Regions from separate parts of the Mesorhizobium sp. M0761 genome, predicted to be linked through region 1. Evidence: predicted binding sites of a transcription regulator. Region 1 holds the regulator's gene; each other region holds the start of a gene.
The links. The regulator PhoB, encoded in region 1, activates phosphate uptake and scavenging genes when phosphate is short. The targets are predictions, from matches to a motif close to TGTCATNNANCTGTCAT.

Region 1 (3,319 bases):
CGCCGCAACCACGGCATCGACCTTGTTGTCGTTGGCGGTCAAGAACTGTTCCATGTTCTTCTGGGCGTTGGCCGGCAGCCAGCCATCGGTATAGGCCTCGCCGACATTCTTGATCTTGCCCGAGTCGATGGCTTCCTTGAGCACTTCCATCGAGCCCGAGAACAGGAAATCGGCATTCGGATCCGAGCCAGAGCCCTTGATGAAGACATAGTTGCCTTCGGGCTTCGCCTTGAACACTTCGCGGGCCTGCATGCGGCCGACTTCCTTGTTGTCGAAGGTCAGGTAGAAGACGTCCTTGTTCTCGATCAGGCGGTCATAGCCGACGACCGGAATGCCTTCGTCCAGCGCCTTCTGCACCGCCGGGCCGATGGCCGAGGCGTCCTGCGCCAGGATGATCAGCGAGTTGGCGCCCTGCGAGATCAGGCTTTCGACGTCGGTCAGCTGCTTGCCGGGATTGGACTGCGCGTCGGCGGAAATGTACTTGTCGCCGGCAGCCTCGATCGCCGTTTTCATCGCCGCCTCGTCGGTCTTCCAGCGCTCTTCCTGGAAGTTCGACCACGACACGCCGATGACCTTGTCCTTCGCCTGCGCGACCGACATCAGCGCCAGCGACATGGCGACACCCGCCAGCATGGCGGCTGCGAATCTGTTCATCATAATCCTCCCTGCGCCGCGTGCGGCGCGACAAAACTGGCCCGAGGGCCGGCACACAGAGGCCCTATTTTTTCGAGCCTCGAAAAAATACTGGTTCAATGATAAGGCGCTGTCAACATCGATTCTGATGGATTCTGATGGCCTTGCCGAATTTTTTCGAGGTCCGCAATAAACAATGACAGGGCTGCCGGCGTCTGCCAATATTTGGCTGGTGCCGTCGAACGCCTTCACTATCATGAGGCGCGAGGAGGCCGGGAGGAAACAAATGTCGGTTGGAATCCGCCACGACGATCTGCGCCGTCGCAACCGTGCGATGGTGATTTCAGCCGTGCGCCGGGCCGGCCAGCCGTCGCGGACCGAGATTGCGGCGACCACCGGCCTCAGCCACTCGACCATATCGGCAATCTCGTCTGATCTGATTCAAGAAGGCATCCTGATTGAAGGCAAACCTGGCGAGACCGGCGCACTGAAACGCGGCCGGCCGCAGGTGGGCCTTGGTCTCAACCCGGAAGCGGCGGCGGTGATGACCGTCGTGCTGTCGCTCAATTTCCTGTCCGTCACCGTCATCGACTATGCCGGCCACGTCGTCGCCGAGGAACAGCGCCGGCTGGACACGCTGACCAAGCCGCGCGACGAGCTGATTGGCGAATGCGTAGCAATCGTCCGGCGGCGGCTTGAGGATCCCGACCTCGATGTCCAGAGCATCGCCCGCATTGCCATGGGCATCCAGGGCATCACCGATTCGCAGGCGCGCGCCATGCTGTGGTCGCCGATCACGCCACTGACCGACATTGCCTTCGCCGACATGTTGGAAGCGGAATTCGGCATTCCGGCCACCATGGAGAACGACTGCAATATGATGGCGGTGGCGCTGCAATGGCGCCAGCCCGAGCGCTACCGCGACAACTTTATCGCCATCCTCTTGTCGCACGGCATCGGCATGGGACTGGTGCTGAAAGGCGAACTGTTCACCGGCACCCATTCCTCGGGCGGCGAGTTCGGCCACATGATCCACCGTCCGGGCGGCGCGCTCTGCCGCTGCGGGCGGCGCGGCTGCGTCGAGGCCTATGCCGGAAACTACGCCATCTGGCGCAGCGCCAAAATGATGGGCGAGGATGCCGAGCCGGTCGATATCGGCGACGCTGATATGCGCGCACTCGCCGCGCGCGCCCGCGAAACCGATGGCCCGGAGCGCGAAGCCTATCGCAGGGCCGGTGAGGCGCTCGGCTTCGGCCTCGGCAGCCTGTTTGCTCTGATCGATCCGGCACCCGTCGCCATGGTCGGCGTCAGCGCCGCCGCCTTCGACCTGATCGAACCGGCATTGCGCGAAGCGATCGCCCAGACTGCCGGCGGCCAGCACTCGAAATCGATCTCCTTCGACACCGAGCCCAACGAGCTGCCGCTGATCCGCGAAGGCTGCGCCATGCGCGCGCTCGGCTTCGTCGACCAGGAGATTTTCGCGCCGGGCATTCAGGCGAAATCCGGCAAGCATGTCGCCTGAATGGCCGGCAACGGCGCGACGCGCAGCATCCTAGTCTTCCCTGATAGCGTAGCCGGCGCCGCGAATGGTACGGATGACATCCGGCATGCGGCCATTGTTGACGGCCTTGCGCAGCCGCCCGACATGCACGTCGACGGTTCGCTCGTCTATATAGATCGTCTCGCCCCAGACATTGTCGAGCAGTTGGCTGCGCGAGAACACGCGGCCGGGATGGCGCATCATGAATTCGAGCAGCCGGAACTCGGTCGGTCCGAGCCTGATCTCGCTCTTCTTGCGGTAGACCCGGTGCGATTCTCGATCGAGCACGATGTCGCCGACCTTGAGCACGCTCGACAGCACTTCCGGCTTGGCGCGGCGCAGCAGCGCTTTCACGCGCGCCATGAACTCCGGCGTCGAGAATGGCTTGACCAGATAGTCGTCGGCACCGGTGGACAGGCCGCGCACGCGGTCGCTTTCCTCACCGCGCGCGGTCAGCATGATGATCGGCAGCCGCTCGGTTTCGGGCCGCACTCTAAGCCGCCGGCAGAGCTCGATGCCGGAAACAGCCGGCACCATCCAGTCGAGCACCAGGAGATCGGGCACGTTTTCCTGCAGGCGGATCTCGGCCTCGTCGCCGCGTGTCACCACCTCGACCTGATAGCCTTCGGATTCGAGGTTGTAGCGGAGGAGCACGCCTAGTGGCTCCTCGTCCTCCACGACCATGATGCGTGGCGCGATCATAGGCAGTTCACCCTCATCAGGCCGGCGTGGCCATCGCCGTCTCGTCCTGCTTCGGACGATTGGCGGGCAATTGCTGGCCGGTCAGCACATAATACGCATTTTCGGCGATGTTGGTGACATGATCGCCGATGCGCTCAAGATTCTTGGCGCAGAACAAGAGATGCGTGCAGGCGGTGATGTTGCGAGGGTCTTCCATCATGTAGGTCAAGAGCTCACGAAACACGGACGTGTATTTGACGTCGATGCGCTCGTCGTTATTCCTGAGTTTTGCAAGCGCTGCCGCATCGGTGGCGGCATATTCCTCGACGACGCCTTGCACCTGGATCAGCACCAGTTGCGCCATGGCGTCGATGGAGTGCGAGAGGTCGCGCGGCGTGACGCTCAAGCCCACGGTGCCGACGCGTTTGGCGATGTTCTTGGCGAGGTCGCCGATGCGCTCGAGGT
Region 2 (3,319 bases), on a different contig from region 1:
CTGATCACCCATCCGGCGACCACCACGCACAAGAACCTCAGCGACGAAGCTCGCGCCGAGCTTGGCATCGGGCCGGGAACGCTCAGGCTGTCGGTCGGTCTTGAGGATACGGACGATCTGCTGGAGGACGTTGCGCAGGCGCTGAAGGCAGCCGGGTAGGCCGCGAGGCGTCACGCTCCCGACGAAGCCTCTTCCAGCTCGGCTGCCTTGGTGCCGATGATCATGGTGTTGCCGCGCCAATCGACGGCGCCGCTCAGCCAGCCGCGCGCCCAGATGGCGGGAAGCATCATGTCGCGGACCATCATCGCCGGGACCATGCGCAGCGACAGATGCCAGCCCTTGGCCGCGGCCAGCGCGCATTCGGGAATGTAGGCCGCCGTCAGCACGGCCAACACCGTGGCCGGCAGGCTGATGCCGGCACTTGCTGCCGCCACCAGCGCCAACGCCAACGGCACGGCGACGCCGGTCAGGATCTCGGGTGCGAAAAACAGCGGGAAAGTGACGCGGCGCAACCGCGCCCAGCGCGCCTGACGCGACCAGATGTCGGCAAGTCGGCGCTGCCCCAGTGGTTGCTCGAAAGGCGAGGCAACGAGATTGACGCGCAGGCCCAGTCCGTTGACCAGCTTGGTTGCAGCAGCATCCTCGGCGATCTCGGCGGCCAGCGCGCGGATACCGCCATTGGTATCGAGCATCGGCTTGTTCCACAGCATGCTCTTGCCCTGGGCAAAGCCGAGGCCAAGCGCCTCGCCGGCATATTGCCAGCGCGCCTGCAGCGTGTTGAGGAACGCGCATTCGACCTCGGCCCAAAAGCCATCCGGCCGAGAGCCGATCGGCGTCGAGCAGATAAGCCCGGTATTGGTCCGCCAGGCCGCCATCAGGTGCTGGACGTAATCCCTTGGCATCAGCACGTTGGAATCCGCCAGAATAACCCAATGATAGCGCGCCGCTTCCCAGCCCTTGACGCAGTTGTTGAGCTTCGGGTTGCTGCTGACGCGGTCGTCGCCGATCAGCAGCCGGGCCGGCACGTTGGGAAACAGGACGATCGCCCTGTTTATCAGTTTGACGACGGGATCGTCGGCGTGAGCGACGCAGAAGATCAGTTCGTAGCGCGGCCAGTCGAGCGAGAAGGCTCGCTGCAGCGTCTCTTGTGTGAACGGCTCCACGCCGCGCGACGGCACGACGATCGAGACCGGTGGCTGCTCGCCGGACGGCGGAGGGATAAGGCGACGCGCTTGCAGTTTCGACGAAGCAAGCAGGATGCTGGCGAGATTGGAAAGAAGCAAAGCGGAGGAAGCGAAGGCGGCTGTGAGAGCTGGTTCCATCGAGATCTGGTCACTCCGGAAAGGCCGCTCGCGGCTGCTTTGTCAGTCGACAGATGGGCCTTGAGTCGCCGGCAAGGTTTGCGCACACCAACATTGTCATGTGTCACTTAAATGACATTGTTTGTCGGCACTGCGCTTTGAGGCTGTCAGGACATGCCGCTCTGCGCGTATCAAACCGCATGGCGCGACAAATGTTCCCTGCTGCGCAACCGGAGCAGCCCATGTACCGCGCCGTCACGCGCAACATCGAAGTGCAGGTCAGACCGTTCTACCTGGAGGACCGCTCGGACCCGGCGGAGAACCGTTATGTCTGGGGCTACCAGGTGACGATCGACAACCAGTCGGACGATTTCGTGCAGCTTATGGCGCGTTACTGGCACATCACCGACGGCAGCGGCCGGGTCGAGGAAGTGCGCGGCGCCGGCGTGGTCGGCGACCAGCCTGAGCTCAATCCCGGCGACAGCTATCAATACACGTCAGGCTGCCCGCTCTCGACGCCCTCCGGCTTCATGGTCGGCCACTACACCATGCGCAACAAAAAGGGCGAGACGTTCGACGTCGCTATTCCCGCGTTTTCGCTGGATCTGCCGGGGACCCGACGGACGGTGAATTAGGGGTTTTCTCCCCGTCACTATACGGGGAGAAATGCCCGGCAGGGCAATGAGGGGCAGCGCCAGAGTCATGAGGTTATCTTCCACGCACATGACCTAGGCTATGCGCGGCCATTCACCAAAGTTCGCGCTGCCCTCATCCGCCCTTCGGGCACCTTCTCCCCGTGAACGGGGAGAAGGAAGAGATGCTACTGAGTTGCAAACTCCGCCGGGTCGAAGTCGTACTGCTTCGAGCAGAACTCGCAGGCGACGTGGATGCCGCCATCTTCGGTGCTGTCCTTGATCTCCTGCGCGGAAAACCCCTCGAGGATGCCGCGTATCTTGTCCCTTGAGCAGGAACATTGGTCGGCGACCGGCACGCCGCCGAAGACGCGCACGCCATGTTCGTGGAACAGCCTGTAGAGCAGCCGCTCGGCGCCGATGGTCGGGTCGATCAGCTCGGTCGGCTCGATGGTGCCGAGCAGCGCCACCAGCTCGCGCCACGAATTGTCGGCCGGCTCCTGCGTCACGTCACGCGGATCGCCGTCGCCGCCCGAAATGTCGGGCACGCGCATGCGCTCGGGTGACTGCGGCAGGAACTGCGCCAGGATGCCGCCGGCGCGCCACTGCTCACGAGCGCCGCCGGGACCTGGCGTCAGAAGCTTGGCCACCGACAGCCTGAGGTCGGTCGGGATCTGCTCCGACTGGCGGAAATAGGTGCGCGCGGCGTCCTCCAGCGTCTCGCCGTCGAGCTGGACGATGCCCTGATAGCGCTGCGTGTGCGCGCCCTGGTCGATGGTCAGCGCCAAAACGCCGCTGCCCAGCAGCGTCTGCTGCGAGGTCTGGCCTGCGGCCACCAGGGCCTCCAGCCGGTCGGCGTCGAAACGCGCATAGGCGCGCAATGCCGAAGGCGTGGAGAAATCCGCGACCAGCATGTCGACCGGGCCGTCGGTGCGGGTCTGCAGGATGAACTTGCCTTCGAATTTGAGCGAGGTGCCGAGCAGCACCGTCAGCACACAGGCTTCCGCGAGCAGGCGGGCGACCGGCTCGGGATAGTCGTGACGGTTGAGGATGGCGTCGAGCATCGGCCCGAGTTGCACGGTGCGGCCGCGCACGTCGAGCGGGCCGACCTCGAAGGGTACGACATGATCGTCGCCGGCATAGCCGAACTCGCCGAGTTTGGGGTGATGTTCAGTCACTTGATGCGTTTCCAACATGACAAAGCTCCAGGGCGCGGCCATGCGGCCCGGAGGGGTGCATGCGTCCAAACGCGCTTGATTTGCGTGATGGGGCGCAAATAGGCATCGCGCCGCCCCGGATCAAGCGCTTGGAGATCAAGCGCCTGGAGATCAAGCGCCCAGACACCAGGCCAAAACCGCCTTCTGGGCGTGGAGCCGGTTCTCGGCT
Region 3 (3,319 bases), on a different contig from region 1:
GAAGAAGTCCGGAGCCGCCTTACGCTTGCCGAACATCATGTCGTATTGCAGCAGGCGGAAGTCGTTGATCGCCGGATCAACGTCCTTCTGCCGCGCCCAGTCCGGCGTGGCCTCACCTGACGGTGTCAAAAGCAGATTGCGGTCGACGACGCGATAGCGTTCGCGCAGCGCGCCCAGGAAGCCGGTGTAGTAGGGGTGCGTGATCCCGGCCGTTGTCAGGATGTGGTAGGGCAGGAAGGCCGGGCTCACCGCGCCCATATCCTGCGCCGGACCGGTGCGGTTAGACCAGATGACCAGCGGCGTCTGATGATGCTCCAGTGCCGCCTCCGGCGTCGGTTCCTTGCGCGGCGCGACATTGTCCTTCAGGTAACCGGTTTCGACATAGACGGGGCCGAGCGGCGGCAGATGGTCGCCGAAGAAGGCGATGACCGTCGGCCGCTCGCGCTTCTTCGCCCATTCGATCAATCGTTCGAGGCCACGGTCGGCATCGGCGGAGCCTTCGGCGTAGCTGAGCAGCGATTCCCGCGCCCATGTGCTGATCGGTGCCGCGACCTTGTGGGTCGGATTGTAATAGCGGTACGGCTCGTAGGGACCGTGGTTCTGCAGGCTGACGGCGAAGAAGAACACCGGCCGCTCGCTGGCGTCGGCCTCTGCGATGATCTCGTCGGTCATCGACGCATCGGAAGCCAGCGGCCCGCGCTTTTCCAGTGGCGGCAGCGTCTCTTCCGAGCGGAAATCGTTGAAGCCGAAATCGGCATAGACGGCGCCCCTGTTCCAGAACCAGTTGGTGCCCGGATGGATGGCGCGCGCCCGGTATCCCTCGCTTTTCAGGAAGGTCGCCAGCGACGGCGTCGGTGTGCGCACATATTGCTGGTAGGGGATCGAGCCCGCCGGCAGGAAGGCATTGGAAAAGCCGGTCAGCGCCTCGAATTCGATGTTGGCGGTCATGCCGCCGAATTCCGGCGAAAACATATAGCCGGAACGCAGCGCCCGCACATTGGGGATCGGGTCAGGCGTGATTGTGACGCCGGGCAGCTTGGTCGGATCCCAGAAAGATTCGCTCATCACCACGATGATGTCGGGTTTCTCATCCGGTACCGAGGCCGCCACAGCAGGCCTGTCGATCGCGTCGATCGCCTTGTCGGAATAGCCCGCCGGCGCCGAGACATGCGCCATCGGCACGTTGAGCGCGAAGGCCAGCGCAAACCCGTTGGAGGCGTAGTTCTCCTTCTGGTCCCACATGATCGGGATGATCTGCAGCCGGTCGCGGGTCCACGAGAAGGTGGCGTAGTCCATGATTGAGACGAAGAAGGCGAGCAGCGGCACTGCCAGCGTCAGCCGCGCCAGCCGCCCTTTGCGGCTGAGGATCGGAACCTTGCGGCGCCACAACCGCCAGCCATAGATCAGCAGCGACAGGCCGGCGACGATGCCGACCGCCATGGCGAGCGCCGTCCAAGGCCGTTCGCGCACCAGGAGCGGCATCAGTGCCATGATCTGGCGCGAATAAAGAAAATCGGTTGGGTAGAGCGGATCGCCGAGATAATGCGACTTCTGATGCCCGACAAAGGCCAGCGCCAGCGTCAGCGGCGCCACGATCATCAGGCTCTGGTGACTGCGGCCAAGCACGGCGTCCAGTCCCATCAGCACCAATGCAAAGACAATGATGGTGGTCCAGCCCGGCTTGAATGGCTGCAGGAAGAAGTCGACCGTGCCGAAGAAGTCGCCGCGCACGATCCATTCGATGGCGAACACCAGGATGGCGGAGGCAAGCAGCGTGACCAGACCGTAGCGGATGACCGGCCATCTGCGCCCCGGCAGGTAGCCGGTGGACGGATCGTCTTCCAAGAACTGTGGCGCGGGTACGGCCGCGCCCTTCCTGATCCTAGCCACGTCTCTTCCCCCGGCCCAAGCAACGCGTATTTCCACTCGCGCCACCGTTCTGTCATAGAACTGTCATGCAAAAGCTAGCGCCTGTGGCGAAAATAAGAAGAGCCAGCAAACGATTCGTGAGCGGTTTTCATCAGGTGTGATCGGCAAAAAGCCTTTGGGAACAGGGACTCGAGGTCAGCTCCGGTTCAAGCGAGAGCCGAAATGCCCCCTCCGGGCTTGACTTGGCGGTCCGCCTTGCGTCACAGGCAGTAAAAATCAGCCGCTGGAGAGCGCCCAAATGGCCGTCGCATTCACCTTTCCGGGACAGGGCAGCCAGGCTGTCGGCATGGGCAAGGACCTCGCCGACGCCTTCCCCGAGGCACGCAGGGTGTTCGAGGAAGTCGATGATGCGCTGGGCGAAAAGCTGTCGAAACTGATCTGGGAAGGCCCGGAAGAGGCGCTGACCCTGACTGCCAATGCCCAGCCGGCGCTGATGGCGGTCTCGCTGGCGGGAATCCGCTCGCTGGAAGCGCGCGGCTTTTCGCTGAAGGACAAGGTTGCCTACGTTGCCGGTCATTCGCTCGGCGAATATTCCGCCCTTGCCGCGGCCGGTTTCGTTTCGGTCGCCGATGCTGCCCGGCTGCTGCGCATCCGCGGCAACGCCATGCAGGCGGCGGTGCCGGCCGGCGAGGGCGCCATGGCGGCGATCATCGGACTGGAACAGCCCGACGTCGAAGCCGCTTGCACCGAGGCCGCAACGGGATCCGGCAAGGTCTGCCAGATCGCCAACGACAATGGCGGCGGCCAGCTGGTGATCTCCGGCGCCAGGGCGGCGGTGGAACTCGCCGCGAAACTGTGCACCGAAAAGGGCGCCAAGCGGGCGCTGATGCTGCAGGTCTCCGCACCCTTCCATTCGGCGCTGATGGCGCCGGCGGCCGATGTCATGCGCGAGGCGCTGGCCGGCGTGACCAAGAATGCACCGGTCGTGCCCGTCGTCTCCAACGTCACTGTAGCCCCGACCAGCGACCCCGACGAGATCGCGCGCCGCCTGGTCGAGCAGATCACCGGGCGCGTGCGCTGGCGCGAAACGGTGGAGTGGTTCGGCGCCAATGGCGTCGCCACGCTCTATGAGATCGGCGCCGGCAAGGTGCTTTCCGGCCTGGCGCGGCGGATCAACCGCGACATCGCCACATCGGCCGTCGGCACGCCGGCCGAAGTCGAGGCGGCGCTGGCCGCGCTTGCATAATCCACTGGCGATTCAACCCCTCCCGTGGGAAGGGTGTTCTCTTAAGATCAGGAGACGAAAATGTTCGAACTGACCGGCCGCAAGGCGCTCGTCACCGGCGCATCGGGCGGCATTGGCGAGGCGATTGCCCGGGTGCTGCATGCGCAAGGCGCCATTGTCGGCCTGCACGGCACCCGCATCGAGAAACTGGAGACCCTGGCCGGC
Region 4 (3,319 bases), on a different contig from region 1:
CACAACAGCGCCGCGAGGGCAGATGCCAGCGGTTCTGGACTTGCGTGATGGCGAACACAATGGTTTAGAAAAGGCTGCGGGACAGTTGCTGGAGCCGCCGCCGACCGATTTCGAATCAAAACGACCGATGGCCACGCTTCAAAGAAACGCACAGAAGCTGATCTACTATGCGCGCAACGCCATGCGCGACATCGCGCCGCCGGTTCTTTTCCGGCGCCGGCTCGGCCGGCTGCTCGATCAGGCCAGGCTTTCCGACGCATCGGTCCGCCAGCGGCTCAATTACTACAACACGCTGCGGGAGCCTTTTAGCCCCAGCCCCGAGGCCGTGCCGGTCAGCCGGCTGCCGTCGGACCGCAGCATGTACTATTACGATCTGAAGGAGTTCACCCGTTATTTCGACCCAGATCTGCGCATCGACCTGGAATTCGGCGACGTCATCGAAGTGCCGAAGATGCCGTCGATCGTCAAGGACCGGCCGATAGCGGGCGACAACGGCAACGGCGTCCTGTTCAAGCTGAACAAGTTCCGTCATTTCTACATGCCGGCCGACGATGTCGCCTTCGCCGACAAGCATCCGCTCGTCGTTTGGCGCGGCGAACTCAACAATCCGATCCGCACCTTGTTGCTGGATGCAGCCCGCAATCTGCCGTTCTGCGATGTCGGCACGCCGAGGGCGACAGCACCTGCGGAATACCGCAAGCCCTATCTCAGCATCGATCAGCAGCGCCGCTACCGCTACATCATCTCGCTCGAAGGCAATGATGTCGCGACCAATCTGAAATGGATCATGAGCTCGAACTCGCTCTGCCTGATGCCGCCGCCGACTTACGAGACCTGGTTCGCCGAGGGGCAGCTCGAGCCCGATGTCCATTATGTGCCGCTGGCGCCCGACTTCAGCGATCTGGCCGAGCGCGTGCACCATCTCGAGAAACATCCGGCCGAGGCCCAGCGCATCGTTGCGGCGGCCAACGCCTATTGCCGCAAATTCGCCGACGAGCGGGCCGAGCAGGCGATCTGCCTGCTCGTGCTCTACAAATATTTCGTGCTCAGCGGCCAGATCGAGCCCGATCCGCAGGTCTGGCGGTTTATCGCGGCCTAGCGGCTTCCGGCGCCCTTAAGTCAGATGACGCTGCGGTCCATAACCAGATCGGCCGGGCCGAAGCGGTCCCTCGCCGTAAACTGCTGGTGCCAGTAGGGATAGAGCACCGGCGGCCGGCTGACGGCATCGAGACGCTGGCGTTCATCAAAGGACAGCGTCAGGCTTGCCGCGGCGAGATTGTCTTTCAACTGCGCCTCGTTGCGTGCGCCAATCACCAGCGAACTGACGGCTGGTCGGCCGAGCAGCCAGGCCAGCGCCACCTGCGCCGCCGAGACGCCGCGTGCCGCACCGATGTCGACCAGCACGTCGACAATCCGCCACAGCCGGTCTTCGTCGCGGATCGGCGGTTCCGACCAGCCGCCGATCTGGCGCGCCGTCGGACTGTCGCGGCGGTATTTTCCCGACAGCAGGCCGCCGGCGAGCGGGCTCCACACCAGCACGCCAAGGCCCTGGTCGACCGAGATCGGCAAGAGCTCATACTCGGCCTCGCGTGCTTCCAGCGTGTAGTGGATCTGCTGGGTGACGAAGCGCGGCTGGTGCTGGCTGTCGCTGATGCCCAGCGCCTTCATGACCTGCCAGCCGGAAAAGTTGGAGCAGCCGACATAGCGGATCTTGCCCTGGGCAACCAGCGTGTCGAGCGCGGCGATGGTTTCCTCGAGCGGCGTCGCGCCGTCCCATTCGTGAAGGAAATAGATGTCGATGACATCGGTCCTGAGGCGCTTCAGGCTCTTCTCGCATTCGCGGATCAGATGATGGCGCGACAGGCCTTCGTCATTGGGGCCCTTGCCGATCCGCATGCGCGCTTTGGAGGCGATCAGCACGTCGTTCTTGCGCTTGCCGCCGAGCGCCTCGCCGATGATCTCTTCCGACAGACCGTTGGAATAGACATTGGCGGTGTCGATGAGATTGATGCCGGCATCGATGCAAGTGTCGATGATGCGCGAGGCCTCCGCGAGATCGGAATTGCCGACGGCAGCGAACGGCCCGCTGCCGCCGAAGGTCATGGTTCCCAAGGTCAGCGCCGAAACTTTCAAGCCGGAACGGCCAAGCGTGCGGTATTCCATGTCTGATCCTCGTAGTTTTGGTGGGGAGGCGGTTTTAGCAGGAAAGGGCGGGGAAGCCCGAACGGGTCCGCTATTTGTAGGACAATTTGAGCGGCTTGTCGCCATGCCAGGGCGCTGGATCGGCAATGCCTCGCTGCTTTGCAGTGAAGACCGGCTGGCCGGCGGCTTGCAATAAAACCGTCATTGCCGGCCTATATCGAGTCGGCTCAGGGTTTCATGTCAGCCGGCAAGCGGAGCAGTGGAAATGAATGAGCTAAAGCAGAATTCTGCGGCCAGGGATTGGCTGGAAGCCGAACTCGCCGACACGCTCGACGAGGACTATGAGCTGGAAATCTCGGAGCCGGCGCTGTCGCTGGAGATCGCCAAGATCTACAAGAACGCGCATCCGCCGTCGATCGATCGCATGCAGTATTTCCGCGACCTGATCGGCTTGCAGTCGGAACTGATCAAGCTGCAGTCCTGGGTTGCCTACCACAAGAAGAAGCTGGTGGTGGTTTTCGAGGGCCGTGATTCCGCCGGCAAGGGCGGCGTCATCAAGCGCATCACCCAGCGCCTCAACCCGCGCATCTGCCGCGTCGTGGCGCTGCCGGCGCCGACCGAGCGCGAAAAGTCACAATGGTATTTCCAGCGCTACGTGCCGCATCTGCCGGCCGGCGGCGAGATCGTGCTGTTCGACCGCTCCTGGTACAACCGCTCCGGCGTCGAGCGGGTGATGGGCTTTGCCGAACCCGATCAGGTCGAAGAGTTCTTCCGCGATGTGCCGGAGTTCGAGCGCATGCTGGTCCGCTCCGGCGTCACGCTGGTCAAATACTGGTTCTCGATCACCGACGAGGAACAGCAGATGCGCTTCATGATGCGCATCCACGATCCGATGAAGCAGTGGAAGCTGTCGCCGATGGACCTGCAGTCGCGCGTGCGCTGGGAGCAGTACACCAAGGCCAAGGAAGAGACGTTTGCCCGCACCAACATCCCAGAGGCACCGTGGTACATCGTCGAAGGCAACGACAAGAAGCGGGCGCGGCTGAACTGCATCGACCATCTCCTCAAACAGCTGCCCTATGAGGACGTGCCGCACGAAGAAATCACGCTGCCCGAGCGGGTGTTCAACCCGGAGTACGAGCGCCAGGTCCTGCCGCGCGAGCTTTACGTGCCGGAG

Region 2: a site for PhoB is predicted at 1,423-1,439, ahead of NKI32_RS09805 (ceramide glucosyltransferase). Genes of this name have one in related genera too.
Region 3: a site for PhoB is predicted at 1,941-1,957, ahead of NKI32_RS14855 (LTA synthase family protein). Genes of this name have one in related genera too.
Region 4: a site for PhoB is predicted at 2,331-2,347, ahead of ppk2 (polyphosphate kinase 2). Genes of this name have one in related genera too.

Annotation. Positions count from the first base shown of each region.
Region 1 covers NZ_JAMYPF010000006.1:327,680-330,998, reverse strand. The annotation lists gene xylF (D-xylose ABC transporter substrate-binding protein) at 1-654, opposite strand, end outside; gene NKI32_RS13225 (ROK family protein) at 920-2,155, shown strand; gene phoB (phosphate regulon transcriptional regulator PhoB) at 2,186-2,875, opposite strand; gene phoU (phosphate signaling complex protein PhoU) at 2,892-3,319, opposite strand, start outside.
Region 2 covers NZ_JAMYPF010000005.1:3,498-6,816, forward strand. The annotation lists gene NKI32_RS09800 (O-succinylhomoserine sulfhydrylase) at 1-159, shown strand, start outside; gene NKI32_RS09805 (ceramide glucosyltransferase) at 171-1,322, opposite strand; gene apaG (Co2+/Mg2+ efflux facilitator ApaG/CorD) at 1,544-1,936, shown strand; gene NKI32_RS09815 (Hsp33 family molecular chaperone) at 2,122-3,153, opposite strand; gene argF (ornithine carbamoyltransferase) at 3,262-3,319, opposite strand, start outside.
Region 3 covers NZ_JAMYPF010000007.1:255,902-259,220, reverse strand. The annotation lists gene NKI32_RS14855 (LTA synthase family protein) at 1-1,890, opposite strand, end outside; gene fabD (ACP S-malonyltransferase) at 2,168-3,115, shown strand; gene fabG (3-oxoacyl-[acyl-carrier-protein] reductase) at 3,176-3,319, shown strand, end outside.
Region 4 covers NZ_JAMYPF010000004.1:12,208-15,526, forward strand. The annotation lists gene NKI32_RS07580 (glycosyl transferase family 90) at 128-1,099, shown strand; gene NKI32_RS07585 (aldo/keto reductase) at 1,120-2,163, opposite strand; gene ppk2 (polyphosphate kinase 2) at 2,408-3,319, shown strand, end outside.